4 regions of the Limosilactobacillus galli genome follow, and region 1 is predicted to be linked to each of the others. Evidence: predicted binding sites of a transcription regulator. Region 1 holds the regulator's gene; each other region holds the start of a gene.

Region 1 (7,784 bases):
GAAAAGACAAAAGGACGGCTGCTGCAACAGTCGTCCTTAATTTATCTTTTAACGGTCTTCAAAGGCGTCCTTGAGCTTATCTAAGACGGACTTCTTGACTCCCTTAACGTTCTCACCACTGGCTGCGGCGAAGGCCATCATCGCCTCACGCTGCCGCTTATTCAGGCTCTTTGGTGTCCGCACGTGAACCGTTACGTGCTCGTCACCGTTGCCGTTGCCATTGAGGTGCGGAACCCCCTTGCCGCGCAGGCGGAAGTTGGTTTCGGACTGGGTGCCGGCAGGGATCTTCAGGTTAACGTCACCGTGAACGGTCTTGACCTTGACCTCATCACCTAAAGCAGCTTGGGCGAAGGAGATGTCGCGGTCAACATAGATTGTGGAACCGTCACGACGGAAATCCCGACTCGGCGTTACCCGGAAGACGATGTAGAGGTCCCCGGCTGGGCCACCGTTGGCACCGGCGTCACCCTGGCCCTGGAGCCGCATCTGCTGACCATCGTCAACCCCGGCTGGAACCTTAACTTCCAGTTCGTGCTTTTCTTGAACGTGACCAGTACCGTGGCAGGTTTCACAACGGTCTTCCGGCTTGATCACCTTACCAGTCCCGTGACATTCTGGGCAGGTCGTCTGGGATTGCATGTTGCCCAGCGGCGTCCGTTGAACGGAAACAATGAAGCCTCGCCCGCCACAACGTTGACAGGTGGTTGCGGACTTGCCCGGCTTAGCACCAGTTCCGTGACAGGTTTTGCACTGTTCGTCACGGTCGTACTTGATAGTGGTGGTCTTACCGAAAACCGCATCCATGAACTTCAAGGTCATTGCGTATTGCAGGTCACGACCCGGCCGTGGTGCCGTCGGATCCTGCCGCGTCCGGCCGCCACCGCCGAAGAACTGGCTAAAGATGTCATCAAAGCCGCCAGCACCGAAGCCCTGGTTGAAGCCGCCCTGGCCACCGCCAAAGCCGCCGAAGCCACCAGCACCGGCCTGCGGACCAGCCGAACCGTACTGATCGTATTGGGCCCGCTTCTGTTGGTCACTCAAGACATCATAGGCTTCGTTGATCTTCTTGAACTTCTCTTCAGCGCCGGGAGCGTGGTTGACATCCGGGTGGTACTTCGCCGCCAAACGCCGGTATGCGTGCTTGATATCCGCTTCAGACGCGTCTTTCGAGACACCTAAAATGTCATAGTAATCTTTTTCTGCCATATATATCCCTCACAAGTTGATTTGGTTTAGTTATACCACAACTGGCAAATGAAAGTAAAAGCCAAAGTCCTCAAACGATGGCCTTTGGCTTCTACATTACTTTTGTCAACAGTTGAGATTACTTCTTGTCGTCAGGCGTTACATCCTTGAAGTCACCATCAACGGTGTCACCATTGTTACCATTCTGGTTGTTGCTACCGTTGTTGGCACCACCATTGTTCGGGTTAGCACCGCCCTGAGCGCCACCTTGGGCACCTTGAGCCTGCTTGTAGAGCTTGACACTGAGGTCTTGGATAACCTTGTTCAAAGCATCCTTCTTGGCCTTCATGTCATCGAGGTTGCCGCTTTCCTTGGCCTTCTTCAGGTCATCACGGGCACTCTCAGCCTTCTTAATGTCTTCTTCAGGAACCTTGCCCTTGACTTCCTTCAAGGTCTTGTCGACTTGGAAGAGTTCTTGGTCGACTTCGTTCTTCAGGTCAACCTCTTCCTTCTTCTTCTTGTCGGCTTCGGCGTGTTCTTCGGCATCCTTCTTCATCCGTTCGATTTCTTCATCGGACAGACCGGAGTTGGACTTGATAACGATCTTTTGTTCCTTGCCAGTACCCATGTCCTTAGCAGAAACGTTAACGATCCCGTTCTTATCAATATCGAAGGTAACCTTGATCTGAGGAACACCACGAGGAGCAGCAGGAATGTCCGTCAGCTGGAAGTTCCCTAAGGTCTTGTTATCAGCTGCCATTGGCCGTTCACCCTGCAGAACGTGGATGTCAACGGCAGATTGGTTATCAGCAGCCGTAGAGAAGATTTGACTCTTGGAAGTTGGGATGGTTGTGTTCCGGTCGATCAGTTTGGTGAAGACCCCACCCATGGTTTCAATACCAAGTGACAGTGGCGTAACATCGAGCAGAACAACATCCTTAACATCACCGGTCAGAACCCCACCTTGGATAGCAGCACCAAGGGCAACGGCTTCATCAGGGTTAATGGAGTGGTTAGGTTCCTTACCAGTTAATTCCTTAACCATTTCTTGAACGGCTGGGATACGAGTTGAACCACCGTTAAGGATAACTTCGTCGATGTCGTCGAATGACAGGTCGGCATCCTTCAGGGCGTTCAGAACTGGTTGCTTCGTCCGTTCAACCAGGTCATTAGTCAGTTGGTTGAATTGGGCACGAGTCAAGGTCTTTTCCAAGTGCAGTGGGCCGTTTTCACCAGCGGAAATGAATGGCAGACTGATTTGAGCTTCTTGAACACCAGAAAGGTCCTTCTTAGCCTTTTCAGCGGCATCCTTCAACCGTTGCAAAGCCATCTTATCCTTAGAAAGGTCAACGCCGTTTTCTTCCTTGAAGCCTTCGATCAGCCAATCCATGATCTTTTGGTCGAAGTCGTCACCACCCAGGTGCGTATCACCGTTCGTGGAGAGAACTTGGAAGACACCGTCACCTAATTCCAGGATGGAAACATCGAAGGTCCCACCACCGAGGTCGTAAACCAGGATCTTTTCATCCTTGTCCTTCTTGTCCAGGCCGTAAGCCAGGGAAGAAGCAGTCGGTTCGTTGATGATCCGTTTAACATCCAAGCCCGCAATCTTACCGGCATCCTTAGTGGCTTGCCGTTGAGCGTCGTTGAAGTATGCAGGTACCGTGATAACGGCCTTGTCAACCGTGTCACCGATGTAGTCTTCGGCGTACTTCTTCAGGTATTGCAGGATCATTGCGGAGATTTCTTGTGGAGTGTACTTCTTGCCGTCCACTTCAACCGTGTAGCCGGCCTCACCCATGTGACTCTTGATAGAAGAAATCGTGTTAGGGTTCGTGATTGCTTGTCGCTTAGCAACTTCACCAACTTGGGTTTCGCCGTTCTTGAATGAAACAACGGATGGCGTTGTCCGGCTCCCTTCTGGGTTAGTGATAATCTTTGGTTCGTTACCTTCCATAACGGCAACGGCGGAGTTAGTAGTACCTAAGTCAATACCAATAATCTTATTGCTTGCCATAGTTTTATTCCCTCTTTTTTATAAAATTAAATCTTAGTTATTGTGCCACAACAACCATTGCTGGCCGTAAAACACGATCCTTAAGCTGGTAACCAGCTTGCAGAACCTGGACAACCGTGTCGGCCTGCTGTCCATCCTTGACCGGAACGGTTTGGACCGCCTGGTGAAGGGTTGGATCAAATGGCTTGCCCTCGGCTTCGATCTCGGTAATACCGTGGTCAGTCAAGGCGTTGATCAGGTGGTCATGAACCATCTGAATGCCCTTCTTCAATTGCTTGCCATTCTCGTCGGTGACCTCAATCGTCAATGCGCGCTTGAGGTTGTCCAGGACTGGTAAGACGGACTTGGCCAGGTCTTGACCATCGTACTTCAGAAGTTGGGCCTGTTCCTTCTTGAAACGGGTCGTCATGTTTTGAATTTCGGCCTCGGCACGAAGGTACTTGTCATCCTTCTCATCCAGTTGCTGCTTAAGGTCCTTGATTTGGGCTTTTAATTCATCAACCTGACTGGTTGCTGATTCTTTTTTATCTTTATCATCTTTTTTAGGTGCCTGCTGAGCAGTTTTCTTTGCCTGGTCTTCAGACTGCTGAGCCTGCTTTTCATTCTTCTTTTCTGCCAATTAACTCGCCTCCTATGAATCATAGTAATGCCGATAAAAGTCCAAGAGACGCTTGGCCAGTTCCTGACGAAAGGCATTTACTAGCCCAATCGTCCGGGAGTACGGCATCCTGGTCGGCCCCAGCACGGCAATGATTCCCTTGCCATACTGGTCAACATCATAGGTTGCCGTAATCAAACTGTAGTTATCGAGCACCTTGTCTTTTGAAATCTCGGATCCGATGCGAACGTTGACCCCGTCACCGGCTTTACCGGTATCGAGCAGGTGTGAAAGCTCATCATCATGATCCAACAGACGATACATGGTCTGCAACGCCTGCGGGTCCCGGGTATTCGAGAAATCCAACAGGTTTAATCGGCCGCCGATAAAGAACTGCTCGCGAGCAGCCTTTGATACGACGTTGTCAAAGAGATCCAGGAAGCCATCCGCACTGTGCATGTAGTGCATGATCCGTAACGGAATATCGTCATTCAGCCGTCTCATAACATCGGCCAATGGTAGCCCAACCAGCTGGTCATTGATCATCCGGATCACGGCCTGCAAGGCATCCAAGTCGAGGTTGCGCGGCAGCGTAAATGCCTGACTCTCAACATCCCCGCTATCCGTTACCAGAATGGCAATAACTTTATGGTTGCCAAGCGGTACGAGGCGAAAACCGCTGAGCCGGACATCCGCCTGCTCAGGCTTAAGGGTAAACGCCGTGTACGAGGTAAGATTTGATAAAATATCAGCCGAGTGCGAGATGATCTCATCAATCTTTTGGAAACTCGTACCTAGCGAGTTTTGAATAACAACCAGGTCATTGTCCGTCACCGCCTTTGGGTCCAGGAGGTGGTCAACGTAGTAACGGTAGCCCTTCTTGGAAGGAAGCCGGCCGGATGAAGAATGCTCCTTCAAGATCAAGCCCGCCTTTTCCAGGACGGCCATCTCGTTACGCACCGTCGCAGAACTCACCTTAAATGGCAAGTCCTCCGCCAGATGCCGTGACCCCACCGGTTGACCAGTCGACGTGTATTGACGTACAATCGCTTGCAGGATCTTGTTTTGACGCTGTGTTAGCATTTTTATCACTTCCCCTTTTAGCACTCTTTAGGGTCAAGTGCTAAACACACTGTATAATATACCAATCAGGGCCTTAAAAGTCAAGAAATGTCAAAATAATTGTCAAAATAATTTGTAAGGAGATTTTCTAGCAATGAGTAACGATGATCACCGCTATATTCAGCCCCATAACGCGAAGGAGGCCATGGAGGTCATCCAGCGGCTCTTCAACAAATACCGCAATGCCCCGCTGACGAACGAGCTGCTCGCCTACCACAATAACCTGGTTTACCGGCTGCAATCAGACATCAAGGAGGCTGCGCAAAAAGAGGGCAACCCGGACCGGCTCAAGGAGATCGACCAGATGACCGACATCATGCGGTCCTGGACCAACCTCAGGCTGACTGGCCACCCCTTTAACGGTAAGATGCGCCACTTCCGTCTGATCACGGATGATGGGCCCAAGTTCAAGCGTCGGGTCCACAAGATCCACCAGGGCGGCGGCCACCGGGCAAGTCGCCACTAATATTATTACTAAATCAAATTACGCCTACCCAGCAGAAAACTCTGAGTAGGCGTATTTTCATATCATCACTATGTCAAACTGACTAGCCGTTGCTGCAATGTCTCAACAACATCCCCGACCAACACCGGCTTAAATTTCCGTGAGAAGATCCCTAGGAACTTCAGCAAGGGCACGTTACGCGTCATCTTATCTTTGCGTCCGGCACCATACACTAGGGTCGGTTCAACGTAGGCCAACGGAACCGAACTCTCCTGAAGGTATGCGATGAGTTCCTTTTTCACCGTGGTAAACTTCTTTGGGCCCAGGATTCCACCGATGAAGCCCGTCGCCTTCGCATGCCGCTTTTCCGCCACGGCCCGCGTCACGTGAGCGGGCTGCTGGTTCAGTTTGATAAACTCCTGGGGGTCATTGCTCGGTGCCCCCACGAAATCCACGATGTAATCGATCGTATCCGGAATTGCATCAAGGACGGCCTGCTCATCGGTCACATCGGCCTTAGTCCTTCGTGAACCATCACCACGTGCGGCGTAGACTCGAAGGTGAAAGTACCGCCCTTGCTGGTAAAGCCGAACTTCTGATAGAAGCCCTCCACCTGCTTCTGGAACTCAATCTCGATCGGCTTGCCGGGAAAATTATCCCTGATCGTCTCCATGACCCTGCTGAGTAACTGGCGGCCAACACCCCGGCCTCGGATCTTGCTGCTGGTGACCACCCGGCCAAAGGAAACCTTAGCCCCGTCATCAATCGGGTAAACCCGTGCATAGGCCACCACATCCCCGTCGTCATCCTGGTCAAAGATGTGGATGGCCTGGGGATCCCGAGTATCGACCTCTTGGTAGACCCGGTCCTGGCCCACCACGAAGGTTGCCGTTCGCAGGTAATAAATCTGGTACAGTTCTGCAGTTGTCAGCTCCGCAAATCGCTTAACCTTCCATGTCATTTTCATCGTTTCCTCCAAAAAGCAGTGTGTTTATTTCCATCACGTCATTAAAGATCTTTTCCTGCTGGCCGACAGAAAGGCTTGCTAGTAGCCCGGCCACCTGCTGATTTGAACGGTCGTTTACCTGCTCGAAGATCTCCTGGCCGTGTGCCGTTAGCTGGAGTTCCACGGATCGCATGTCCTGCTTTGACCGCTTCTTAGAGAGGATTCCCTTTTTCTCCAGCTGTTTAATGATCCGACTGGTATAACTTTTGTCCAGGCCGAGACACTTAGAAAGCATCATCGGGGTCACCGGCGCATTCTCGGCGATTTCAATCAGCACCCGTCCCTCCGGATAGGTCATATCCATGTCGAAGGTGTGCTTGTTTAGGATCCCAAGTGCCTGGGTGTACTGGCGGTTAAACCGTCTGATCATGTTTATCTGTTGTGTCGATAGCATTGTTGGACCTCCCTCGTGCATATACATCATCAAAGATAGTGGCTAAAGTCCACTATCTTCAAAATAAATCAGTTGTGATTTCCAGTTTACATATACCAAATTCGATATATAGTATATATCGAATTAGATATATTGGAGGCATTCATATGAACTGGTGGGTTATTATTGCAACCTTCATCGCCGTTAACCTGGACTTTTTCTTCATCCTATTGCTATTACTAAGAAGGTTTAAGCTGCGTGACGTTATCCTCGGCTACCTGCTGGGGGTCCTCATCCTCGTGGCGGCCAGTTACTTTGCCGGACAAATTCTGGCAATGTTTCTTCCCGAGTGGCTACTGGGAGTCCTGGGGATTTTGCCAATCTGGATGGCCCTGCACGACAATGACGAAGATCCCAGCAACGAGGACCGTCACAATCCGATCATCACAGTCCTGGTCACGTACCTCTCCGTATGTGCCGGCTGTAACCTCTCCATCTTTTTGCCGATCCTAACCGGGGTTAGTTTCGCCCACTTCCTAGAAGTATTGCTCTTTGTCGGCATTTTTACGATAATTATAGTATGCTTATTAAAACTGGTCGGTGAGATTCCAGTCGTCAGTCACTTCATGACCAAGTACAGTGAAATCCTGATGAAAGTTGTCTACATCGGGGTCGGTCTTTACGTATTCTGGGACAGCGGTCTGATCAGTCACCTAATTAATCTGATATAGGAGTGAACTCTTCGTTGGAAATAAGTGATGACCTAATCAATGAAGCTACTAAAATCTACAAGGTGTTGAGCAACAGTACCCGGATCAAGATCCTGTACTTCCTTCGCTACCAGGACAATGATGCTTCGGTCAACGAGATTGTCCAAGCGCTGGGAATTGCCCAACCCGTTATTTCGAAACAGTTGAGGATCCTGCGACGCTACCAGCTGGTGCGAAACCATAAGGAAGGCACCAAGGTCTTCTATATTCTCGACGATCCCCACGTGGTCGAAATGGTGGACGACATGTTAAATCACGTCCGTCACGA
Region 2 (7,784 bases), on a different contig from region 1:
GTTCAGCAAGTTGGAAAGCCGTTCAGCAACTGGACGAAGGGACAGACCTGGCTTGTCTTCTTCCTTCTTAATCCGGCCAAGGTGGGAGAACAGGATTGCCCGGCCACCGTGTTCGATAACGTACTTGATGGTTGGCAGTGCGGCAACGATCCGGTTGTCATCGCCAACAACACCATCCTTAATTGGGACATTGAAGTCAACCCGCATTAAGACCTTCTTGCCTTCTAATGGCAGGTCTTCAACAGTTAATTTAGCCATAACTATGTGTTTCCTCCTTCTCTGTTAAGAAAAAGGCGGTTGGAGTCTCCTCCTCCCACCTTTTACAAAAAAGCTTATTTAAGCAATCAGATTAAAGTTCTGCAAAGTGAAGCAGAGTCCGAATCATGTTGCAAGTGAAGCCGTTTTCGTTGTCGTACCAAGCAACGGTCTTAACTAATTGAGTACCGTCTTCGCCTTCCATGATTTCGGTTTGTGATGGGTCAAATACTGAACCAAAAGTAGAACCGATGATATCACTTGAAACGATTGGGTCTTCAGTGTAACCGTAAGCTGGGTTGTTTTCAGAAGCCTTCTTCATAGCTTCGTTAACTTCATCAATTGAAACCTTCTTGTTAAGGATAGTAACAAGTTCAGTCAATGAACCAGTAGGTACAGCAACACGTTGTGCGTGACCAGAAAGCTTACCGTTCAGTTCTGGGATAACCAGACCGATAGCCTTAGCAGCACCACTTGAGTGAGGAATAGTGTTAACAGCGGCAGCACGGTTGTTACGGAACTTCTTACCACGTGGTTGGTCAAGGACAGCTTGGCTACCAGTGTAGGCGTGAACAGTCGTCATAGTACCAACCTTGATACCGAAGTTCTTGTTGAGCCAGTATGCCATTGGGGCAAGGCAGCTGGTCGTGCATGAACCAGCGGAAACGATCTTGTCGTCAGCCTTCAAAGTGTCCAAGTTAACGCCTGGGACAACAGTAGGAATGTTACCAGCAGGTGCAGAAATCAGAACACGCTTTGCGCCGGCGTCCAAGTGAGCTTGGGACTTTTCTGCAGAAGTGTAGAAACCAGTACATTCAAGGACAAAGTCAACACCGTCGTTCTTTACCCAAGGAATGTTACGTGCGTCACGTTCTGCGTATACAGGGTATTCCTTACCGTCAACAACGATACCCTTGTCAGTTGATGAAACTTCGCCATCAAAACGACCTTGGGTTGAGTCGTACTTCAGTAAGTAAGCCAACATTTCTGGTGAAGTCAAGTCGTTGATAGCAACAACTTCGATGTCATCAGTGTTGAGTTCGTGAATACGACGGAATGCCAAACGACCAATACGGCCGAAACCATTAATACCAATCTTTACAGTCATACTGCAATTTCCTCCTTTAGGAAAACATAATTAGCGTACATGCTTAGTTTATCACATTCCGATTTTAGGACAAGTAATTTATACTCATTCTAAAATGTAAAACTAATGCAGTAAGGTCTAAGCAATATACAAACCTTACGCTACTTATAATACCCATCTTATTGTTAATTGTCTATTCAATCGCCCTAGAAATTCGCTTTTTTCTTGTGAAAACGTTATCTTGATTAAAAGTTTCAAATAATGGTTGCAATCCAATCGAGAATAGGATATTATAATAAACGTTGATTGATACAACACAGCAACATGCGCCCTTAGTGTAATGGATCGCACGTGAGATTCCGGTTCTCGAGATCCGGGTTCGACTCCCGGGGGGCGCATTACAAAAGGCAGCCGTTTTGACGGTTGCCTTTTTTCGTTCATCAATAAATATTGATAATAAAAAACAGCCCGGCAGATGCTGGACTGTTTTTTTGAATCATTACTTTTCGTCGGCTGGCTTTTCCTTAGCCCACTTACGAATAGCTTCGATCTTCTTTTCTTTTAATGCTCGCTTGTACTTAGGAGCAACTGGGCGACGGCCTTGTACGCCGTATGGGTGTGCTTTACGCATGTGAATATGCCTCCTTTTATATCAAACGTAAATTAATTAACGTTCCAATTATACCGGGCCGCGTTTTAAAAAGCAACCCTTGACGGTATTTCAACCATTTATTTCTGCATGGCTAATAAAATCAGCAAAATATTTTTATCTTTTACCCCAAATTGCTAAACGTTACCAACCCCGCAACCCGTTATTCTCCCCTCTTTGAGCTATACCAATTTAAGAAAACCTTTTCAAATATATTGCTATTAGGGGTATTGCAAACTATACCAATATGATGTAGTATTCAATGTGTGGTGAGGAGCTGCTTAATTAACGAAAGTAAAATAATAAAATTAACTAACATCTATGGAGGTAATATCATGGAAGATACTAGTAAATTAAACGTATTCAAGACCGCTGCTGACTGGGAGGAACTCGACCAGCAAAGTGCCGCTACTGAATTAGACATGGTTTCCGAGAACGCTAATGAAAAGTAACACTCAAAACTCCCTCGACAAAGAACGGACCTAGGCATTTGCCAGGCCCGTTTTTATTATTTAGGACAAAACATTTGACCTTTTTTGACCAATCGGTTATAGTATTAATATCCATTAGCAATAAATACTAATGAGTGCTAATCAATAAGGAGGCCACAACATGAACTTAGTTCCAACTGTCATTGAGCAATCATCTCGTGGTGAACGTGCTTATGATATCTACTCACGGCTTCTGAAGGACCGGATCATTATGCTGTCTGGTCCAATCGAAGACGACATGGCAAACTCAATCGTTGCGCAACTGCTGTTCTTGGATGCGCAAGATTCAACAAAAGACATTTACTTATACATCAACTCACCTGGTGGTGTCGTTACGTCAGGAATGGCGATCTACGACACGATGAACTTCATCAAGGCTGATGTTCAGACGATTGTTATCGGTATGGCTGCTTCCATGGCCAGTGTCCTGGTATCCTCTGGTGCCAAGGGCAAGCGTTTTGGTCTGCCACACTCACAAGTTCTGATTCACCAACCATCTGGTGGAGCCCAGGGTCAGCAAACTGAAATTGAAATTGCTGCCACTGAAATCCTGAAGACCCGGAAGATGCTGAACGGCATCCTCGCTAAGAACTCCGGTCAACCGATCGAAAAGATCCAAGAAGATACGGAGCGTGACCACTACTTTACGGCTCAAGAAGCGGTGGACTACGGTCTGCTCGACGGGGTCATGGAAAACAATTCTAAGCTGAAGTAATTATTCGGCTGATCAGCACTGGACGACTCGTCGCCCGGTGCTTTTTCAATTTTAGACGCAAAAAGTACACCCACAACTTTGCAGGTGTACTTTTTGGTTATTCTGCCTTGGACATTCGCAGCTCGTCCGCGTAGGCATTGAGCTTCCGCAGCCGGTGGTTGACCCCTGACTTGGAGATCGGGCCGCCCGGTACCAGCTCACCGAGTTCTTTCAAACTAACCTCCTGGTGGGCCAGCCGGGTCTCGGCAATCTCGCGCAGCTTGTCCGGCAGTGTCTGAATGCCGACCCGTTCATCAATCAGCCGGATGTTTTCAATCTGCCGGGTCGAGGCATTGGCAATCTTGTTCATATTGGCGTTCTCGCAGTTGACCAGCCGGTTGACCGAGTTCCGCATGTCCCGGACAATTCGGACGTTCTCAAACTGGAGCATCGAGTTGGTGGCCCCGATCAAAGACATGAAGTCAGCAATCTTCTCGGCTTCCTTTAAGTAGACGATAAAGCCGCTGCGCCGGGCCGTTGTCTGGGCATTGAGGCCAAACTTGTTCATCATCTGGGCGATCATCTCGTTGTGTTCCTCGTACAGGGAATAGATCTCCAGGTGGTAGCGCGATGTCTCGGGGTTATTGACCGACCCCCCGGCCAGGAAAGCCCCCCGCAGGTATGAACGCACCATCCACTCATCATCGAGCAGCTCCATCGGCACCCGTTCCTTGATCTGCAGGTTCTGCAAGATTCCCAGGTCATCGAGGACGTGCTGGGCCGCATAGCGCAACCGGACAATGTACTGGTTGTTCTTCTTGAGCTTCATCTTGCGCCGTACCACGATTTCGCTCTCCACGTGGTAAAACTCCTTTAATAGCGAATAAATCCGCCGGGCAATCGCCGGGTTCTCCGTCTGGATATTCAAGATCAGCTGGTGGTTAACCAGGGCGATGCTGCCGTTCATCCGGATCAGCGCCATCAGTTCAGCCTGGGCGTTCTTCTGGTGAACCTTGATTGCCGTCAATTCCTTCTTTACTTCACTCGCGTACGACACAAAATTACCTCCTAGTCATGGACCTGGTGCAGGCGGTTGATCAACTCGTCCACCACCAAATCGCGGTCGTGAAAGGCCCCATTATCCTTGAGGCGCAGGAAATTAGAACTGATCACCCGGCACCCCTGGTCACGCAAGCCTTGGAAGTCGTGGCCAACTGGCTGGGAAATTTCGTTCCATTCCTGAAAATCAATGTAGTTCTTCGGTACCGGCCGGATGTTGACCAGAACCGTATCAATAAAGTTCCTGCCGAGGTGCTGGTTGAGGACCCGAACGTGGTCGGCATCGGTGAAGTGGTCGGTCTCCCCCTTCTGCGTCATGATGTTGCAGATATAGACGACCTCCGCCTTGCTCTCACAGACGGCACGGCCAACCTCGTCAATCATCAGGTTCGGCAGGATACTGGTAAACAGGCTTCCCGGTCCCAGGACAATCTGGTCGGCTTCTTTGATGGCCTGAATGACCTCGGGAACGGGCTTGGCCTGGTGACTATCCCCATCGTTGGACGGCGTGACCCAAACCCGCTTGATCTGCTTGTGGGCCGCAGTAATCTCAGATTCGCCGCTCAGGGTTGTCCCATCGGTAAATTCAGCATTCAGGGTTAGCGGCTCGTTGGCAACCGGATAAATGTGCCCGCGGATTTTCATCATATCGGACAATTCCTGAACCGCGGTGAAGATTCCGCCTTTCATCTCGGAAAGGGCCGAGATGATCAGGTTCCCAATGGCGTGGCCGGCAAAGAACTGGTCCCGGCTGTTGAACCGGTACTGGAAAACGTCCAACTCCAGTTGCGGCAGTTCTGATAAGGCTACCAGACCGTTCCGGATATCGCCAGGCGGTACCACGTTGATGTAGTTGCGCAGGATCCCAGAGGAACCCCCATCATCAGCGACCGTTACCACGGCGGTGATGTCAACGTCCTTGTCACGCAGGCCGCGCAGGACCACGGGAAGACCGGTTCCACCGCCGATCACCACAATCTTTGGTTTACGAAACATAAGTTGTCTTCCTTTCTATTGTGCCTTGTCAACATCGCGGTGGTAGAGGTTGACCTGGTAGCCGCTGTCCTTGAGGTCGGCAGCCAGCCGGTTGGCAATCGTCACGGACCGGTGCTGGCCACCAGTACAACCGATGGCAACCGTCAGACTGCTCTTGCCCTCGTGAATATAGCCGGGCAGGGCCCCCTTAATCAGCGACGACAAGTGCTGGTAGAATTCCTTGGCCTCATCACTCTTCATAACATATTCCTGGACCGCCCGATCATTTCCTGTTTGATGCTTTAACTCCGAAACGTAGAACGGGTTCGGCAGGAAGCGGACGTCCATGACGATGTCCGCATCCAATGGCAGACCATACTTGAAGCCAAAGGACATCACCTCAACGTAGAAGTTGCTGCCTTCGCCGTGGCCAAAGAGCTTGTTGATCCGCAACTTCAAGTTCCGCGGCGTCAGGTTGGTCGTGTCGATAATCTCATCGGCCCGGCTCTTCAGTTCGGTCAGCAGCTTCCGTTCCAATTCGACCCCATCCAGGAGCCGGCCCTGGGGTGCCAGTGGGTGCGCACGGCGGGTTTCCTTGTAGCGGGAAACCAGGGTAACGTTGTCAGCGTCCAAAAACAGTAAGCGCACCTGCAAGTCATCACGCTGGCGCAGCTTTTCCAAACTCGGCAGGACCTTGCTGTGGAAACCGCGTGAACGCAGATCCATCACCATGGCGATCTTATCGAACTCACCAGAATTCTTGATCACATCCACAAATTTTTCAGCGAGGCTCGGCAGCATATTATCAATTACGAAGTAGCCAAGATCCTCAAAGCTGTGGATGGCCACCGTCTTACCGGCGCCACTCATCCCCGTAATGATCACTACCTGCATCTTATCAGCCATTTACTTTTCCTCTCTTCTATCAGGACTACCCAAGTATTGTAACACATCAAGCCGGGCGTGTCTTATAATTACTCGTCAGGGCCGCAGGTTATCGTGGTGAAGGTTTTCCCAGGTGACCGCATCCACGTACGGTCGGACGTTGGCCAGTGTCAAATCCTCATCCCCAAAGCACTTGATCCCGTGATCCGGGAGCAGGGTGGCGGTCACCCCCGCTCCCGGAACCTTATTGCCGGCAAACTTGCCATCATAGATCAGCTTGGTGCCACAGGCCGGGCTCTTCTGCTTCAGAAAGGCCGCCGTCACCCCATGATCCCGGGCAATCTTCAGGACCATCTGGGCGCCCTGCAGGTATTGCCTGGTCACATCGCGCCCTTCACGATTCATCACCTTAGCCCGTCCTGTTAGCACATCCCGGCCGGTGCCGCCCTGGATCTCGGCTGGAACGCGCGGGGTTGCAAAGCCGCCCATAATCTCCGGACAGACTGTAATCGCCTGCCCCAGCGCCACCAGTTTTACTGCCAGGTTGTTCCGGGCATTGCCGCCATCATAGCGGACGTTGAACCCCGCTAGACACGCACTAATCAGAATCATCACCATCGCCTCCTTAACTTCCAGGATACACCAAAAGGGAGCTTCACCAGCATGAAGCTCCCTTTTTACTTTACTTATTTGCGTTTCCGGCGACTCTTCTTGGCGGCATGAGCAGCCATCAGCTCCCGGTCCCGGTCAAGCATCTGTTTGAGGTACTTTCCAGTATAGCTGCCCTTGACCTGGGCAACCTCTTCCGGCGTTCCGGTAGCCACGACCTGGCCACCGCCCTCGCCGCCTTCTGGTCCGAGGTCAATCAGCCAGTCCGCTGACTTCACCACGTCGAGTTCGTGTTCGATCACCAGAACGGTGTTGCCGGCATCCACCAGTCGTTGCAGGACGCCCAGGAGACGCTTGATGTCATCCATGTGGAGTCCCGTTGTCGGTTCATCCAGGATGTAGAAGCTCTTCCCATGGGACTGCCGGTGCAATTCAGCGGCCAGCTTCATCCGCTGGGCCTCCCCACCAGACAAGGTGGTGGCGGGCTGCCCCAGGTGCACGTAGCCTAAGCCGACATCCTCGATCGTCTGCAGCTTCCGCCGAATCTTCGGGATGGCGCTGAAGAAGTCGAGGGCCTCGGAAACCGTCATGTTCAGGACTTCGGCGATGTTCTTCCCCTTGTACTCAACTTCGAGAGTCTCAGAGTTATACCGGGTCCCATGGCAGACCTCACACGGAACGTAGACGTCGGGTAGGAAATTCATCTCGATCTTGATGATCCCGTCCCCGTGGCAGGCCTCACAGCGGCCGCCCTTGACGTTGAAGCTGAACCGGCCCTTAGTGTAACCCCGTACCTTGGCCTGGTTGGTCTGAGCAAAGAGCTCGCGGATATCGTCAAAGACTCCGGTATAGGTGGCTGGGTTGCTCCGCGGGGTCCGGCCGATTGGGGACTGGTCAATGTTGATGACCTTCTCGATGTTGTTGACCCCGGAGATCGACTTGTACTTCCCCGGCTTGGCGGAGTTGTTGTTCAACTTTTGGGCCAAAATTCGTTTCAGGATCAGGTTAACCAGGGTAGACTTACCCGACCCGGAAACCCCGGTGACACAGACGAACTTGCCAAGGGGGAAGTCAACGTCG
Region 3 (7,784 bases), on a different contig from region 1:
TCGAGCGTCTGGCCGTTCTGGTGCATCCGCTGAACTACCCGAGCGTTATTGATGACCGCACAGATCTTGCGCCGGTTCCGGATAATTGACTTATCCTGGTAGAGCCGTTCGACGTCGTCTTCGAAAAAGGTGACCCGAAATGGCATTGCCAGCCATTCCGGGTCACCTACCTCTATTATATTAATACGAAACTTTGCTTAGTTGGTATTCTTTTTACGAACATCTTTTAACATCAAGGCCAGGATAAGCCCGATAATCTCAACAACCACCATCAGGGCAAAGACGAGGTGGTAGCCATGCAGGGCCGCTGTCAGCCGCTCACTGCCCCGGCCCAGGGCAGTCGCCGTTCCAACCGTCAAAATAATGGTTGAAACGGCTACCCCGGCCGAACCGAGAACCTGACGAACGGTGGTAATCACGGCCGTCCCGTGGGGAACCAGTTCATTTGGCAAAGCGTTAGCCCCCAGGGTTACCGCCGGCATCATGACAAAGGCGTTGCCACCCTCAATCAACATAGCACACAGGATCATCCCCAGCAGGCTGAGGTGACCAAGCACGAAGAAAGCCGCCAGCCAGCCACCGACGATCATCAGCATCCCCACAATCATCGTCGGCTTGAAGCCAATCCTATCTGCCAGCGTCCCGGTCAGCGGGTTCAGGATGCTCAAGAAGACTGCCCCGGGAACCAGGGACATTCCCGAAATAAAGGGACTGACGTGCAGGACCCCCTGGTAGTACAGGGGGAAGATAATCGTGGTGACGATCAGGGCAATGTACGAGATTGAGGTCAAGAAGATTGCCAGGTCGTAGTTGAAGGTCTTCAGCACCCGCAGTTCCAGCAATGGCTGCTTGAGGTGCAGCTGCCGGTAGCAAAAGGCTACGATGGCCACAACACTGACCAACAGGATAATGATGGTGGCCAACCAGTTGACGTTGCGTTTGCCAATGAGGTTAACCACGTACATAATCCCGATCAAGCCGATCGACAGGATCACCGAAAACCAGTCCAGGCTACTAGTGTGGCGGGCCATGACGTCACGAATAAGACCGGTCCCGGCCATCACGATAATTGCGGTGATCACCAGCATGAACAGAACGAACAGGCTCTTCCAATCAAAGAACTTCAGTACGATTCCGGAAACAATTGGACCACACGCGAGCGCTGAACCCATGACCAGGCCAGCCATGCCCATGACCGTGCCCCGCTTCGCTTTCGGCGTAATCTCCAGCAGAACCGACTGGTAGGACGGGAACAGGACTCCCACCGCAAAGGCCTCCATCGCTCGGCCGATCATCATGAACCAGAAGCCGCTGACGCCCCAACTGGCCGGGGTCAGAATGATCATCAGCGACCCAATATCGAACAAGGCCAGGGCCCCCATAAACATCGTCTTAAAGTTGAGGTTGTTCAGCATCCAGGGACTGATCGGCATACTGACACACATAACAAGCATGAACCCCGTCGTCAACCATTGCACGGTCGAGGCGGAGATCCCAAAAGCCCGCATCAAAGTTGGGTACGCCGTCGACAATGACGACTGGCTGATCGACATCGTAAACGTCCCCACTAACAAGGTAAAAATAAACCAAAAGCGACTATATGGACGGCCGTTTTGATCAATGCTCTTCTCCATTCCTTATCATCCTTCTTTAGAATAATTATTAACTATCCAACGAACATTATATATTTTGCTTTCGTGATTGTAAATGATATAATATTGGTAATTTATAATTGTTGTAAGAAAGGAGAGATGTTCATGGCAGAGGCTGAATTTGACCACGCCATTTCGGTTTTGCGTGCTAACAAGGTTCGGCTCACTCCCCAACGGAAACTGATCTTAGAGTACTTGATCAACCACCATACCCACCCGAGCGTGGAGATGATCTATGACGACCTCAAGGACAATGTTGACAACATCAGTATGGCAACCGTCTACAATACCCTGAAGCTATTTGTCGACTACAACCTGGTCATCGAGCTGAAGAACGGTGACGGCAGTACCCACTACGATTACTTTGGGCACCCCCACTATCACGTCGTCTGTGATAACTGTGGTAAAATTTCCGATGTCTTTGATGAACATTTTTCAGAAATTACGAAGGAACTGCAGGCGATGTCGCGGGAAAAGACCGGTTACCTGGTTACGGGCTGCCACATCGAGGTCCATGGGATCTGTCCCGACTGTCAGCGCAAACTGCACTTAAATAACCATTAAAACCAAATGGTCCAGCACCCCATCACAGGATGCTGGACCATTTTCATTTAATTATTTAGTTGATTTATATTTCGGCTGGCTCAGTGAAGCAACACTGAGGATGGCAAACCAGACCAGGGTCAGGATCAAGGCCTCCAGCGTCTGCCGTTCCAGGCACAATACTACCATCACGAAGGCCAAGAAGGCTAAGATCAGGTAGTCCGTCACCGGGGCGCCGGGCATCTTAAACGTCCGCTCATCCGGGTGAAGACGAATGTAGCGCAGGTGCGCCAGGATGATCGCTGCCCAAATAAAGAGAAAGCTGGTCGTGGCGATGCTGGAGATGAAGGTGAAGACCTCCCCCGGCATGACCAGGTTCAGGATCGCTGCCAACCCAATCACCAAAGATGAGATCACAACGGCCCGGGCTGGCACCGCCCGCTTGGATAGCCGACTAATCCGCCGAATGGCTGGCCGGTGGGCATTGCTCGTCAGCTCCGCCAGCATCCGTCCCGTCGTGTAAATTGAACTGTTGCAGGCTGAGGCCGCCGCCGTGATCACCACGAAGTTGACGATGCTGGCCGCCCCGCGCAGCCCGGCATCCCGGAAGACCAGGACAAAGGGACTGTTGTTCGGCGACAGGTGGTCCCACGGGTAGATGCACATGATCACTGCCAAGGCGCCAATGTAGAAGAGCAGGATTCGGATTGGGATCCCGTTAATCGCCCGGGGAATCACCTTCCGCGGGTTCTCGGCCTCCGCCGCGGTCACCCCGACCATCTCAATGCCAACAAAGGCGAAAACGACCATCTGGAAGGACCGGGCAAAGCCGCCCAGTCCTGTTGCAAAGAAGCCATGGTAGCGGACCAGGTTCATTGGCGAGGCCACGTAACCATCAGTCGTCTTGAACTGAAGGATCATCATCAAGATCCCCACTACGACTAGGATGACAATCGCCAGGATCTTGATCAGGGCAAACCAGAACTCAATCTCACCAAACACGTTCACGGTGATCAGGTTCAAACACAGAAAGATGACCAGCGTGATCAATCCGGGAATCCACTGAGGAACATGGGGCAGCCAGATCTGGATGTACAGCCCCACCGCCGTGATCTCGGCCATGGCCAATGCCAGCCAACAGGCCCAGTAGGCCCAACCAGCGACAAAGCTGACCCGCGGCCCTAGGTAGTCCCGGATGGCTTCCATGAACGACCGGTAGTGCAGGTTCGACAACAGGAGTTCCCCCAGCGCCCGCATAATGCCAAAACAGATGATTCCGGTGATCAGGTAGGCCAGCAGGATCGCTGGTCCGGCCTCCCGGATGGCTTTTCCCGAACCCAGGAACAGGCCAGTCCCGATCGTCCCCCCGAGGGCCATCAGCTCGATGTGCCGGCTTTTGAGGCGCCGATTCATCTGCTGCTTCTTTTCCATTTTTAATTCACTCCTCAATATTAAAGTGGACCACTGACTACTAATTTGGTCCACCTTGAGATATAATAACGAACTATCGAAACTATATTGTATAACACTTTTTTCGGTTAGGAGTAATTTTCTTTGCGTGCTTATCTTCCCTTTATTGTCTACTTTTGTCTCATATTATTAATATTCTGGCATATCCGAAGCTGGCAGCGTTATTCTGGTTGGGGAGAACGGCTGACCATGATCACATTTCTGATTTATATGACCGCGGTGATGTGGCTGTGCCTGACCCCTGCCCACGTCAACATCCCCTCAGCCCAAAAGATCCTCTTCCACTTTCACGGCGTCCCCTACAACATCATCCCCTTTCAAGGATTCAGCATCGAATTTTTCCTGAACATTGTGATGACCTTTCCGCTGGGCGTCTACATCTTTCTCTTTAACTATCGGACCCCCTTTGAGCGAACCATCCTGTACGGCTTTTGCTTCAGTCTCTTCATCGAATCCAACCAATTTATTTGGGACTACCTTCTTAACCTCCAGCGCCTTGCCGATATCGACGACCTGATCACCAACACCTTGGGAACAATCATCGGTTTTTCCCTGATGCTGATCCTCTATCAAAATGGCTGGCGGAAATTTTTACAACGATTGATGCTCATTCGCCATTAGATTTGGTAAACTTAGTATTTGAGGTGATAAGAATGATTTCAAACGAACAACGGGCACATGATATTGCAATTGCCCTGATGAAAGACAATGACGGCAACCTGAAACCGATCGATGCCTATCACCAATATGTCAACTATCTCCTGCCGATTCTGCGGGAGATCAACAAAGACTTCCCTCACGGCATCAAAGAAAATCCCTGATTAAGTCTCCAGCAGCGCGACGACTATCCCGCTACTGGGCTTTTTCGTTAGAAAAGTTATTGTTTCACCTGTTCAATTGAACTATGATGATAATCGTACTTTACTAGGAAGGAGTTTTGGCCATGTTTACTGAACAAAAGCGGGGCTTTGACTGGTTCAGTCTGGTTGTCGGGATCCTGTTCATCCTGACCGGATTGGCATCATTCATGCACCCAGATAAGACTTTGCACTTTTTGACAATTCTAGTAGCGATTGCCTTCATTCTGCGGGGAATCTACGAACTGTGGTTCCGGCAGTTTGTTAACCGGGCCCTTAACGAGAGCTCAGGATGGATCATCTTTGCTGCTATTTTAGATATTATTTTAGGGATCATTGTCCTGGTCTACCCAGGTCTTGGTGCCCTCTACATTGCCATCCTGTTCGCCATCTGGTTCATCATCGATTCCATCATGGAAATCAAGGCGGCCGGGCTGTTTAAAGCCTTCCACCGTGGTTACGCCACCTGGCTGGTTATCCTTGGGGTTATCAGCATTATCTTAGGAATCATCCTTCTCTTCAGTCCGATGCTTTCTGCCATGACCATCGTCTGGCTGGTATCGACAATGCTGATGGTCTTCGGGATCATGCACGTGATTCAGGCATTCTAGCCAATGACAAAAGAGGGGATCGTCAATCGACGGTACCTTTTTAATTACAAAAAACGGGTTGCCCAGCAATTGGGCAACCCGTTTTGGGTATTTATGGATGTGGATTTGGAAATTAGTCGATATCAATCCGGCTATCGTTTTCGTCACTAGCCTGCATCTTTGGCAGATCAAGGGTCAGTACCCCGTTCTCGTAATGAGCCGAAACCTTAGAACGATCAACATCTGGGAGACGGTATTGACGGCTCATCTGGCCGTAACGCCGTTCACTGTGCAGGATGTTGCCCTTCTTGTCACTCTCATCGGAGAAGGTGTCCCGGTGACCAGTGACCGACAAGATGTTGTTAGCATAATTGATGTGGATATCCTTCTTGTCAAAGCCTGGCATATCAATCTTAACTTGGTAAGCCTTGTCGTCTTCAGCGACATCAGTCTTCATGTGATCGGCTGCTGGTGTTAAGTCAGAGAAGAAATCATCATTCATCCAATCACGCATGTTCATCAAGTTATCGAATAAGTTACCACGACGTTGAATTTCATTAGCCATAATTGATTCTTCCTTTCTGATTACCTTGATCTTGATTACACTTACTATCTTAATCGCACCAATGAAAAATACAATAGCAAATTAGCACTTATTGTCTTTGAGTGCTAATTTTTGCTTGACTAATATTGACTAAGAGCTGGATCACTACTCTGCCAAGCACTTAGCAAGTTGCCTTTTTAGATATCCACAGCCCAAATTTTTCAATTATTTAGTTACATATGAAGATTTAATCATATAATGCCATTAAAAAAGGTCGCCTCGACTTGAGAGACGACCTTAAAATTATCCAGTTTGGTTATTTTAGTACCAACCGTGTGATTGCCAGAAGGCTTGAGCGGCGGACCAGGAACCGTAACGGCTGGCAACGTATTGATCAGCGACCCGTTCCTGGTTGGCAGCGGAGAAGTCGCCATTCAGGTAATATTCAGATAATTGGTACTTACCAACGTATTGACCGTTCCGCGCGGTGTAACTGCCGCCAGATTCACGACCGGCGATCCAGGCCTTAGCGGCGGCATCGTTACCGGCAACGCTGGAAGTGTAGCCAGTGTTAGTTGCAGCAGCGTTTGCATATTGCGTGGTTGCGCTAACTGTTTGTTGAGCAGGTGCTTGACTAGCCTGAGACTGACTAGCTCGGCTGTTCTGGCTAACCGGTGCCTGGCTGGCCGTGTTTTGGCTAGTGGCACTTAGCAGGGTGGCTGCCTGTTGAGCAGTTGCAGGAGCAACTTCCCCATCATCCTTGATCACTAACTTCTGACCAACGTAGATGACGTTCTTGTCAGCAATCTGGTTGTTGGAAGCCAGAGTGTCAACGAATGTTAAATCATGGCCTAATTTGTAAGAAATTCCAGAAAGGGTGTCACCTGCCTGCACCGTGTAAATGGAGTCGGCGTTGGCAGTGGTTGCAGTAGCAACGGTTCCCAGTGCAACGGCACCGGCAATGGCTGCTGTAATCTTGGCGGCTTTCTTAGATAACTTCATTAAAAATCAATCCATCCTTTGTACTTTAGTATTGTGACCAGCAGGGCTGATCGCTTTGATGGTTAATACTATACACGATTGTCGTTACAGACGGGTTACTGGGAGTTATCATTTTCCGTCATATCTGTAAAGCCACTGTAATATAACGTTTTACCATGGCTTCTTAATATTAATCGAATCAAGGATGATCTTCTGCCGCTGCCGATTTTCCTTCCGGTGCAGGCGCCGGGTCTGGTAACCGGCCACCATCGCTTCCTGTTCCGGTGTCTCTGGAACCACCTTGTCGTATTCGATTTGCTTGTTCGGGTCCTGGATCACATAGGTCATGAAGCAGGTAAAACCGAGGAAGCGCTCGCCGGTCATCAGGTGTTCACCAATCACCTTGACGAATACCTCCAGCGACCGCCGCCCAACGCCCGTGACGTAGGCCTCCATACACATGGAATCCTGGAGCTTGAAGGGCCGCAGAAACTGGACATGGTCCATTGCCGCCGTGACAACGACCGAGCGGGTCACCCGCATGGCCGCTACTGAGGCTTCCCCATCAACCAGCTTCAGGATCTGCCCGCCAAAAACCGTACCGTGTTCATTCAGGTCTGCATTAAAAACCCGGTGGAGTGAAACCGCCAGAGTATTGTTACATTTAATTTCCATAATTTAACCCCTTACATTGTGATGATACTAATATTTTAGCACACTTTTGCCGAACGATAATTCACCACCATTGAGAAATTATTCTAATATTTTTTAATTTTATTTTCATTTTTCTCTAAAAATAAACTATAATAGGTGACAAGGTATAGATGAAAGGATTGATGGTACAGATGACGGAAAACAGTCAAAAGATTCAAACCAATGCCCTCTATGTCAACCTTGACCGGGGCGTTGCGACACTTAACCTTAGTGAAGCCTACTATAATGATATCTACTCATTGATCAACAGTGACGAACTGCTCGATATCGTTAAACTTTACTTGGGTTCACGCAATCCAGACTATGACGACGACGCATTTGACAATGCTACCCCTGAAGAATACGTCGAAGTTCTCAAGAAGATCTTAATTAACAACGGCAGTGCCTACGACAACTATGACCCTAAGGAAATCCTGGCAAGCATTGAAGCACT
Region 4 (7,784 bases), on a different contig from region 1:
GCTAACTTATTCTTGAAATTTAGAGTGAAATAAAAACTTCACCGTCCTTAGAATTAGTAGCTATCTTTTGCTATGAAATAGACTTATCATATTAGATGATTAATTAAAGCTAAGGATGAAATATAATGTCTAGTCAAAAATTCTACCATTGGCTTTTTTGGCCACTGGTCCTGCTTGTCATTGCGACGTTAATCTTTGTCTGCACGAAGATTCAGTTTATCTTCAAGCCCTTTTTAACTTTTATTTCAGTGGTTTTCGTGCCGCTGATCTTATCGGGCTTTCTGTATTACATGCTGAACCCAATCCTTAAATTGATGATGAAGGTGCGGATTGGTCGTTTTCGTTTTAATAAGGGGGTGGCGAGTCTCCTCCTGGTAGTCCTGCTGATTTTGATCATTGTTGGGGGACTAGCAATCCTGATTCCGCCGGTGGTCAAGGAAATCACCAGTCTGGTGACCCATCTGCCGCAGACGGCTACGGGGATTCAACGCCTGCTGAACAACACGATTCAGCACTCGCCGTTCAAGAAGGTTGACCTGAACTCCTACTATCGGCAATTCGACCACCAGCTGGCCAAGTATGCTCAGATCGTCCTGAAGGGGTTGTCGTCGCGAGTTGGCGATATTATTGGGATGGTCACCAACATCACGGTGGTTACCATCACCGTGCCAGTGATGCTCTTCTACATGCTCAAGGATGGCTCCAAGCTGGCGCCAAGTGTCCAGAAGTGGTTGTCACCGCACCATGCCAAGGAAGTCGACCAGTTGCTCCGCAAGATGAATGATACCCTGTCCTCATACATTTCTGGGCAGGTGATTGAATGTCTTTTCGTCGGGGTCTTCACCTCAATTGGTTACCTGATCATCAAGCAACCGATGGCCCTGGTCCTCGGGATCGTTGCTGGTCTGTGCAACATTATTCCTTACATCGGACCCTATATTGGGATTGCGCCGGCCCTGTTTGTTTCACTAACGATGGCACCGAAGAAGCTGATTCCGGTAATCATTGTGGTCCTGATAGTTCAGCAAATCGATGGGAACATTGTCTACCCGAACATTATTGGGCGCAGCCTTAAGATTCACCCACTGACGATCATCTTGCTTCTGCTGGCGGCAGGACACATTGCTGGGATTGCGGGGATGATCCTTTGCATTCCGGCTTATGCGGTGGTTAAGACCGTCTGTGAATACTTCTTTGATATTTACCGCATTGAACATCCAACTGAAGAAAAAACTACACCTGAATAAAACAAAGGCGTTGACCAATTGCTACGGTTCTGCAATTGGTCAACGCCTTTTTAGTTAGGAATAAGTATCCTTATTCCTCCTCATCAATCTTCACATAATTCCCAGAAACATACCGCTTGTCTCCAATCTCATACCAGGTCAGCTGGTTATCGCTGAGCTTGTTGGTGAGGGTAACTTCCTGGCCATCGTCAATCTTGTCCACGCGGTTTCCATATGGGGCATCGTAGATATCGATTGCCTTGCCGGGGATGTAGTCAATAGTGGCCTTGACGTTATTGAGCCGGAGAACGGTCAGCTGGTTTTCCAGGCGTGAAGGGATCTTTTTCTCGCCTTCGAACGGGTTGTCGACGACGTGCATCTTTTCGTACTTGATCCACTGGTCAGCACCAATCTCGTACCAGAACTGCCCATCCTTGGTGGCGACCCGCTGGAAGGCCTTGATGATGATATCCTGTGGCAGCGGTTGGCTGACCGGCATCCCCTCGACAGTATCGTAGACGACCGTTGGGGCCTCCAGCTCCAGATACATATCGATGTCCTGGACTTCGCCCCATGACTTCTTACGGTAAAAAAGCTTGATGTTACGCTGGGTCATGTCAAAGGTCCCGGTAAGCTCGCCCTCAGCCTTGACATAGTCGTAGTTGGGGAACTTTTTCTGATCAACCTGGTATTCTTCGCCAATGCGTCCCCGTAGCAATTGGGGCACAATCAGATTGGCGCCGGAATCAATATCGACATAATAAACCCAGATTGGGTTGCCCGTTTTAAACTTTTCAAACATGTTTCCACCCCGATAAAGATACTATTTCTTTTATTATACCGCTTTTTATTAGCCGTCACGCATTCGCTCTGCTATTTTTAATCACCCTTAAAATTAGCCAAGCCACCCCTGATCTGGTAGAATTTAGCTATTCGAAACGAAAGTGAGGGAAGAGAATGACACGGCACCAACGCATCCGGCGGAATACGCTACGGGCAATCTTTATGGCGATTATCATCCTCCAGGACCTGGTTCCGTTCTTCGGCAACATCCCCCTGGGACCGCTGAGTATCACCACCCTCCACGTCACGGTTATCCTGGCGGCAATCACCCTCGGGCCAGGGGAGGGGGCAATCATCGGTGGTGTCTGGGGTATCCTGACCTGGGTTCGCGCCTTCGTGGCACCGACGAGTCCGCTCGCTCCGCTGGTGTTTACCAATCCGCTGGTGGCCATTTTTCCACGGATCATGATCGGCGGGGTGGCCGGCTACCTCTTCCAGCTGGTTGTCCACTATAGCCACTCTCAACGTTTGGCAGCAATCTTGGCAGCGGCCGCCGGAGCCATCACGAATACCGGCCTGGTTCTGGGACTGATCTACCTCTTTTATCGGACGCCCGCCGTGGCCCACGCTTACGGGGTGAACGTTAGCCACCTTTTACCGGCCCTGTTGGCGATCATGGCGACCAATGGCCTGGCGGAGCTTCTCCTGGCCGTCATCATCGTGCCGCTGATCGCGTTGCCGGTACTGGAGGTTCGGCGCCGCTTGGGACAATAACAAATAAAGATATCATCCATAATAAAAACCCGTTCGGAATATCATTGTACGTATTCCGGACGGGTTATCTATTTATTAGGGGACCGGTGTTGCGGGTTCTTTATTTAGTCTTCTTGCTTGTTAACGTCGCTGGTAGTGGCAGGAGCCGTAGCTGCAGTTACGGTGATGTTGCCATCGTCGTCGAGCTTAGCGACTAACTGCTTGACGTCATTGTGGTCAAGTACGTAGTCGGCGATCCGGTCTTCAATCTGTTCCTGGATGACCCGGCGCAGTGGACGAGCACCCATCTTTGGATCGAAGCCGAGGTCGACCAGCTTGGCTTCGACGTCTTCTGGGACATCGATGTGGAGGCCACGATCGTTGAGCATCGTGTTGACGTCGTTGATCATCAAGTTGACGATCTTCATCAGGTCGTCCTTGGTGAGGGCGTTGAACTGAACGATGTCGTCGAACCGGTTAAGAAATTCCGGCTTGAAGTAGTTGGTCAGCTTGTCAATGATGGAGTGGGTATTGCCACTGGCTTCGGCACCGAAACCAACACTGGCAACGGCATCCCCAGTCCCAGCATTAGACGTCATGATGATGATCGTGTCCTTGAAGGAAACGGTCCGACCTTGTGAATCGGTCAGGCGACCGTCATCGAGGATCTGCAGGAACATGTGCATAACATCTGGGTGGGCCTTTTCAACTTCATCGAGCAGGATCAGGCTGTATGGGTGCCGCCGAACTTGTTCGGTTAATTGACCGGCTTCCTCGTAACCAACGTAACCAGGAGCAGCCCCGATTAGCTTAGAAGTCGATGTCTTATCCATGTATTCGGACATGTCGAACCGGATCATAGCATCCTTGGAACCGAAGAGCTGCTTAGCAAGCTGCTTAGCGGTTTCGGTCTTACCGACACCAGTTGGGCCGACGAAGAGGAAGGAACCAATTGGCCGACCAGACTTATTCAGCCCAATCCGGTTCCGCCGAATGGCCCGGGCAATCTTATCAACCGCCTCGTTTTGGCCGATGACGTGTTCCTCAAGCTTCTTGTCGAGGTCCCGCAGCTGGTGTTCTTCTTGCTTCTGCAGGTCGCCGACAGGGATGTTGGTCTTCTCTTCGACAATCTTTTGCATGTCAGCAACCGTAACCGTAGCGGAGTCCTCAGTGTGGTTTTCTTCCGCTGCCTTCTTGGCCTTCTCCAGCTTAGTAACTTGGTCACGGTAGAAGGCGGCCTTTTCGTAGTCTTGGTTGTCAACAGCTTGCTGCTTGTGGGCTTCAGCCGTGTGGATCTCATTTTCAATCGTGTTTGGATCAGCCGTCTTCAGAGTGAGGTTCTTCCGGGAACCAGCTTCATCGAGCAGGTCGATCGCCTTGTCCGGCAGGAACCGGTCCTGGATGTAACGGTCAGAGAGCTTAGCAGCGGCCACGATGGCGTCATCCGTGTACTTAACGTGGTGGTAATCTTGGTAACGACCCTTGATCCCGTTAAGAATCTTGATGGTTTCCTCGACGGATGGTTCGTCAACCTCGACTGGTTGGAACCGCCGAGCGAGGGCCGCATCCTTTTCGATCTTCCGGTATTCATTAAGGGTCGTGGCCCCGATGAGTTGGAAGTCACCACGAGCAAGGGCTGGCTTCAAGACGTTACCGGCGTCCATGCCGCCCTCGGCATTACCGGCCCCCATGATTTCGTGGATTTCGTCAATGAAGAGGATGATGTTCTGGTTCTTCTGCACTTCCTGCATCAATTGCTGCATCCGCTTTTCGAATTGGCCACGGATTCCCGTGCCTTGAACCAGGGAAACGACGTCGAGCCGAATGATTTCCTTGTTGGCCAGCTTTTCTGGCACTTCACCAGAGACGATGGCCTGGGCGAGACCTTCGACAACGGCCGTCTTACCAACCCCGGCTTCACCGATCAGGACCGGGTTGTTCTTGGTCCGCCGGTTGAGGATTTCGATGACCCGCTTGATCTCGTTGTCCCGACCGATCACGGGGTCGATCTTGCCTTGCCGGGCCATGTCGGTGAGGTTGATCCCGTATTGACCGAGAACTCCCTTGCCGCCGCGCCGGCCGCCTTGACGTTGGCCCTGGGCACCGGCTGCTTGACCGTTGCCGGCAGCTTGGCTTTGCATGTTGTTCATTGCGTTCATGAAGTCTTCGAGGCTTCCAAAATTGAAGTTATTCATTCCGTTCCCCCCGTTCATCATATTGGTTTGAAGGTTTTGTAATTTTTGATAGCAATCTTGACAGAGGTCGATTTGAACCCGCTGACCGTTAAAGTTCATCTGTGGGTGAATCGTCGCGGGATTTTGATGACAATTTTGACAGAGCATCTAATAAAATACCTCCTTAAAAAGTATGGGTGAAAGGTCTGAATTTTCTTTGACCTTTCTTGACCATTGATTACATTATACTTACTTTTAGTCGTAAAGCAAGTCAGAAGTGCTGACCTGCGAAAATCATAAAGACTTGGCGGTGTAAGCAACGGTTAAATACCTATTTAGATTTTAGCACTCTTTATATTGGAATGCTAAAATGAGTGATCCAGCTTTAATTTATGTTAAAATTTTGATGGAGGTAATAATATGGAAAACTTTGAACAGCAACTCGACGACCTGCGTGCCGGCAAGATCGACCACTTCGAGATTACCCCGGAGAACTTCCAGGAGTTCCAGCGGGTCTTCCACGCCTATCCGTACCGGACCCAGATCGAAGGCAAGGCCAATATCGGTGGGAAGATTACCTATCATTTGCGGGAACGTTAAGGAATTCGCTAAAAGGTCGAGTTTAATTTTCCGTGATCTTGTATTTAACGCTTACAATTGCTAAAATATACGTATCGAGGTGTATCAGAGGTGTATGGCCGCTGATAATTAAGTAAATCTGCTCGAAGGAGACTGATTAAGTATGGAAAAACGTGACTTTACAATTACTGCTGAGACTGGTATTCACGCACGTCCAGCAACGATTTTGGTACAAACTGCATCCAAGTACAACTCAGATGTAACCCTGTCCTACGAGGGCAAGAGCGTTAACCTGAAGTCCATCATGGGTGTTATGTCTCTTGGTGTTGGCCAAAACGCTGACGTTACCATCACGGCTAACGGTGACGACGAGAAGGAAGCCTTAGACGCCGTTGCTGAAACGATGAAGAAGGAAGAATTGACTGACTAATGTCTTTACTACTAGATGGGTTGGCAGCGAGTAGCGGAATTGCCATCGCTCCTGCTTACCTATTAGTAGGGCCAGATCTATCCATTAAGAAACAGCATATTGCTGACAAGAATCATGAAGTCGCTCGGCTTCGTGATTCTTTTGCTTTAACCACCAAAGAGCTGCAGGCTATCCGGCAGCGGGCTCATCAAGACCTTGGCCACCAGGCGGTCGCGGTGGTGGATGCCCAGCTGGCAATGGTGAATGATCCCGTCCTCCTAACAACAATTGAGCGTTTAATCGATAAACATTCTTATACGGCCGAGTGGGGAGTCAAATTAGCGACTGATAACTATCTGGCACTTTTTGAGCGCAATAATGATGACTACTTGAACTCCCGGATTCTGGCCGTCCGTGACGTCTACAAGCGGGTTATCAGCCACCTGCTGGGCGTCAAACTCCCAGATCCGGGAGCCCTGGACCACCGGGCAATCCTGGTAGCGCCGAACATTACGCCGACTGATATGGCCCAGCTGGATCGCCGCTATGTAGTGGGCCTGGTGACGGATTCTGGGGGCCGGACTTCTCATTTTTCGATCATGTCTAAGACCCTGGCCCTGCCTGTGGTTGTCGGTACCAATACGGCTACCAAGAAGATCAAGACTGGTGACCTGCTGATCGTTGACGGGATTCACGGCAAGGTGATTGTCAACCCGACCGAGCAGCAGCTGGAGCATTATCGGTTGTTAGCGGGGGAGTTTGCCCGCGAACAACAGGCCTGGGGAGCTCTTCGCGACCAGCACACTGCTAGCCAGGATGGCCGTAAGTACGAGGTGGCGGCTAACGTCGGTGCCCTGAGTGATATTGCCATCGCGCGGGACCACGGTGCTGAGGGAATTGGTCTCCTGCGGACTGAATTTTTGTACATGAACCAGACGGAACTGCCCAGTGAAGAGAAACAGTTCAACGCTTACCGCCAGTTTGTCAGTGGCATGGATCAGCAACGGGTGGTGGCGCGGACCCTCGACATCGGCGGTGACAAGCGACTTGGGATGCTTAAGCTGCCCCGGGAGGAGAATCCCTACCTGGGCTTTCGGGCCATTCGAATTGGCCTGGCCGAGCCGACAATCCTGCGTCTCCAGCTTCGGGCGCTGTTGCGGGCTTCGGCCTATGGGCGGCTAGCAATCATGTTCCCGATGATCGCCACCCCCGAGGAGTTTACCCAGGCGCGGGAGATGCTGGATGATGAAAAACGGAAGCTGAGTCGCGCTGGTGTGGCGGTAGCCGATAATATCGAAGTCGGCATGATGCTGGAGGTTCCGTCGGCAGCGGTGATGGCCGACGTCTTCGCCCCCGATGTCGATTTCTTCAGCATCGGCAGCAACGACCTGATCCAGTACCTGTTTGCGGCCGACCGGGGAAACTCCCGGGTTTCCTACCTGTACCAGGAGCTCCATCCGGCGGTTCTGCGGCTGGTGAAGCGGGTGATCGATGCCGCCCATGCCGAGGGCAAGTGGGTCGGCATGTGCGGGGAGATGGCCGGCAATCCGCTGGCAACCCCACTCTTGACCGCGATGGGGCTGGATGAATTCTCAATGAACAGCAGCCAGATCTTGCCGATTCGTTCCCTGATCAGCCACCTGAACAACCGCCAGCTCCAGCCGCTCGTTCACCGGGCCCTAGCCGCGCACAGTGCCCGTGAGGTGGAGATGCTGGTAAAGGAATACGTGCCAATGTTGCGCAAAGATTAACTTACTTGACAGTGGGCGGAAGCATCGTCTTCCGCCTGCTTTTTGTTGGCTGGAAACTTGTCAGGGGACCCAATTAATCTTAGAATGGAATGAAATGTCATTTTGGCGA

The links. Region 1 encodes HrcA, which represses chaperone genes, less so after heat shock. Its sites were predicted from a motif close to TTAGCACTCNNNNNNNNNGAGTGCTAA; they were not measured.
Region 2: the regulator HrcA is predicted to act here: its motif matches at 2,558-2,584, upstream of clpP (ATP-dependent Clp endopeptidase proteolytic subunit ClpP).
Region 3: the regulator HrcA is predicted to act here: its motif matches at 5,759-5,785, upstream of QOS10_RS07785 (Hsp20/alpha crystallin family protein).
Region 4: the regulator HrcA is predicted to act here: its motif matches at 5,279-5,305, upstream of QOS10_RS08280 (ATP-dependent Clp protease ATP-binding subunit).

Annotation. Positions count from the first base shown of each region.
Region 1 is NZ_CANCWK010000005.1:47,520-55,303, reverse strand. Features, by position in the region: gene dnaJ (molecular chaperone DnaJ) at 49-1,206, opposite strand; gene dnaK (molecular chaperone DnaK) at 1,325-3,202, opposite strand; gene grpE (nucleotide exchange factor GrpE) at 3,240-3,821, opposite strand; gene hrcA (heat-inducible transcriptional repressor HrcA) at 3,834-4,883, opposite strand; gene QOS10_RS02250 (hypothetical protein) at 5,017-5,388, shown strand; gene QOS10_RS02245 (NAD(P)-dependent oxidoreductase) at 5,457-5,876, opposite strand; gene QOS10_RS02240 (GNAT family N-acetyltransferase) at 5,873-6,328, opposite strand; gene QOS10_RS02235 (MarR family winged helix-turn-helix transcriptional regulator) at 6,312-6,767, opposite strand; gene QOS10_RS02230 (cadmium resistance transporter) at 6,914-7,477, shown strand; gene QOS10_RS02225 (ArsR/SmtB family transcription factor) at 7,492-7,784, shown strand, end outside.
Region 2 is NZ_CANCWK010000006.1:6,240-14,023, reverse strand. Features, by position in the region: gene QOS10_RS02425 (phosphoglycerate kinase) at 1-258, opposite strand, end outside; gene gap (type I glyceraldehyde-3-phosphate dehydrogenase) at 350-1,363, opposite strand; tRNA gene QOS10_RS02415 (tRNA-Arg) at 1,669-1,740, shown strand; gene QOS10_RS02410 (hypothetical protein) at 1,842-1,973, opposite strand; gene clpP (ATP-dependent Clp endopeptidase proteolytic subunit ClpP) at 2,604-3,197, shown strand; gene whiA (DNA-binding protein WhiA) at 3,295-4,233, opposite strand; gene QOS10_RS02395 (gluconeogenesis factor YvcK family protein) at 4,245-5,231, opposite strand; gene rapZ (RNase adapter RapZ) at 5,247-6,116, opposite strand; gene QOS10_RS02385 (DUF523 domain-containing protein) at 6,192-6,707, opposite strand; gene uvrA (excinuclease ABC subunit UvrA) at 6,782-7,784, opposite strand, start outside.
Region 3 is NZ_CANCWK010000043.1:2,201-9,984, reverse strand. Features, by position in the region: gene QOS10_RS07820 (DNA-3-methyladenine glycosylase I) at 1-146, opposite strand, end outside; gene QOS10_RS07815 (MFS transporter) at 198-1,634, opposite strand; gene QOS10_RS07810 (Fur family transcriptional regulator) at 1,758-2,216, shown strand; gene QOS10_RS07805 (amino acid permease) at 2,268-3,626, opposite strand; gene QOS10_RS07800 (VanZ family protein) at 3,855-4,286, shown strand; gene QOS10_RS07795 (hypothetical protein) at 4,319-4,486, shown strand; gene QOS10_RS07790 (HdeD family acid-resistance protein) at 4,609-5,133, shown strand; gene QOS10_RS07785 (Hsp20/alpha crystallin family protein) at 5,246-5,677, opposite strand; gene apf (aggregation-promoting factor) at 5,978-6,658, opposite strand; gene QOS10_RS07775 (acyl-CoA thioesterase) at 6,809-7,315, opposite strand; gene QOS10_RS07770 (phosphoenolpyruvate carboxykinase (ATP)) at 7,483-7,784, shown strand, end outside.
Region 4 is NZ_CANCWK010000050.1:4,015-11,798, reverse strand. Features, by position in the region: gene QOS10_RS08295 (AI-2E family transporter) at 126-1,247, shown strand; gene QOS10_RS08290 (MucBP domain-containing protein) at 1,318-2,028, opposite strand; gene QOS10_RS08285 (ECF transporter S component) at 2,184-2,783, shown strand; gene QOS10_RS08280 (ATP-dependent Clp protease ATP-binding subunit) at 2,888-5,104, opposite strand; gene QOS10_RS08275 (hypothetical protein) at 5,357-5,536, shown strand; gene QOS10_RS08270 (phosphocarrier protein HPr) at 5,679-5,945, shown strand; gene ptsP (phosphoenolpyruvate--protein phosphotransferase) at 5,945-7,675, shown strand.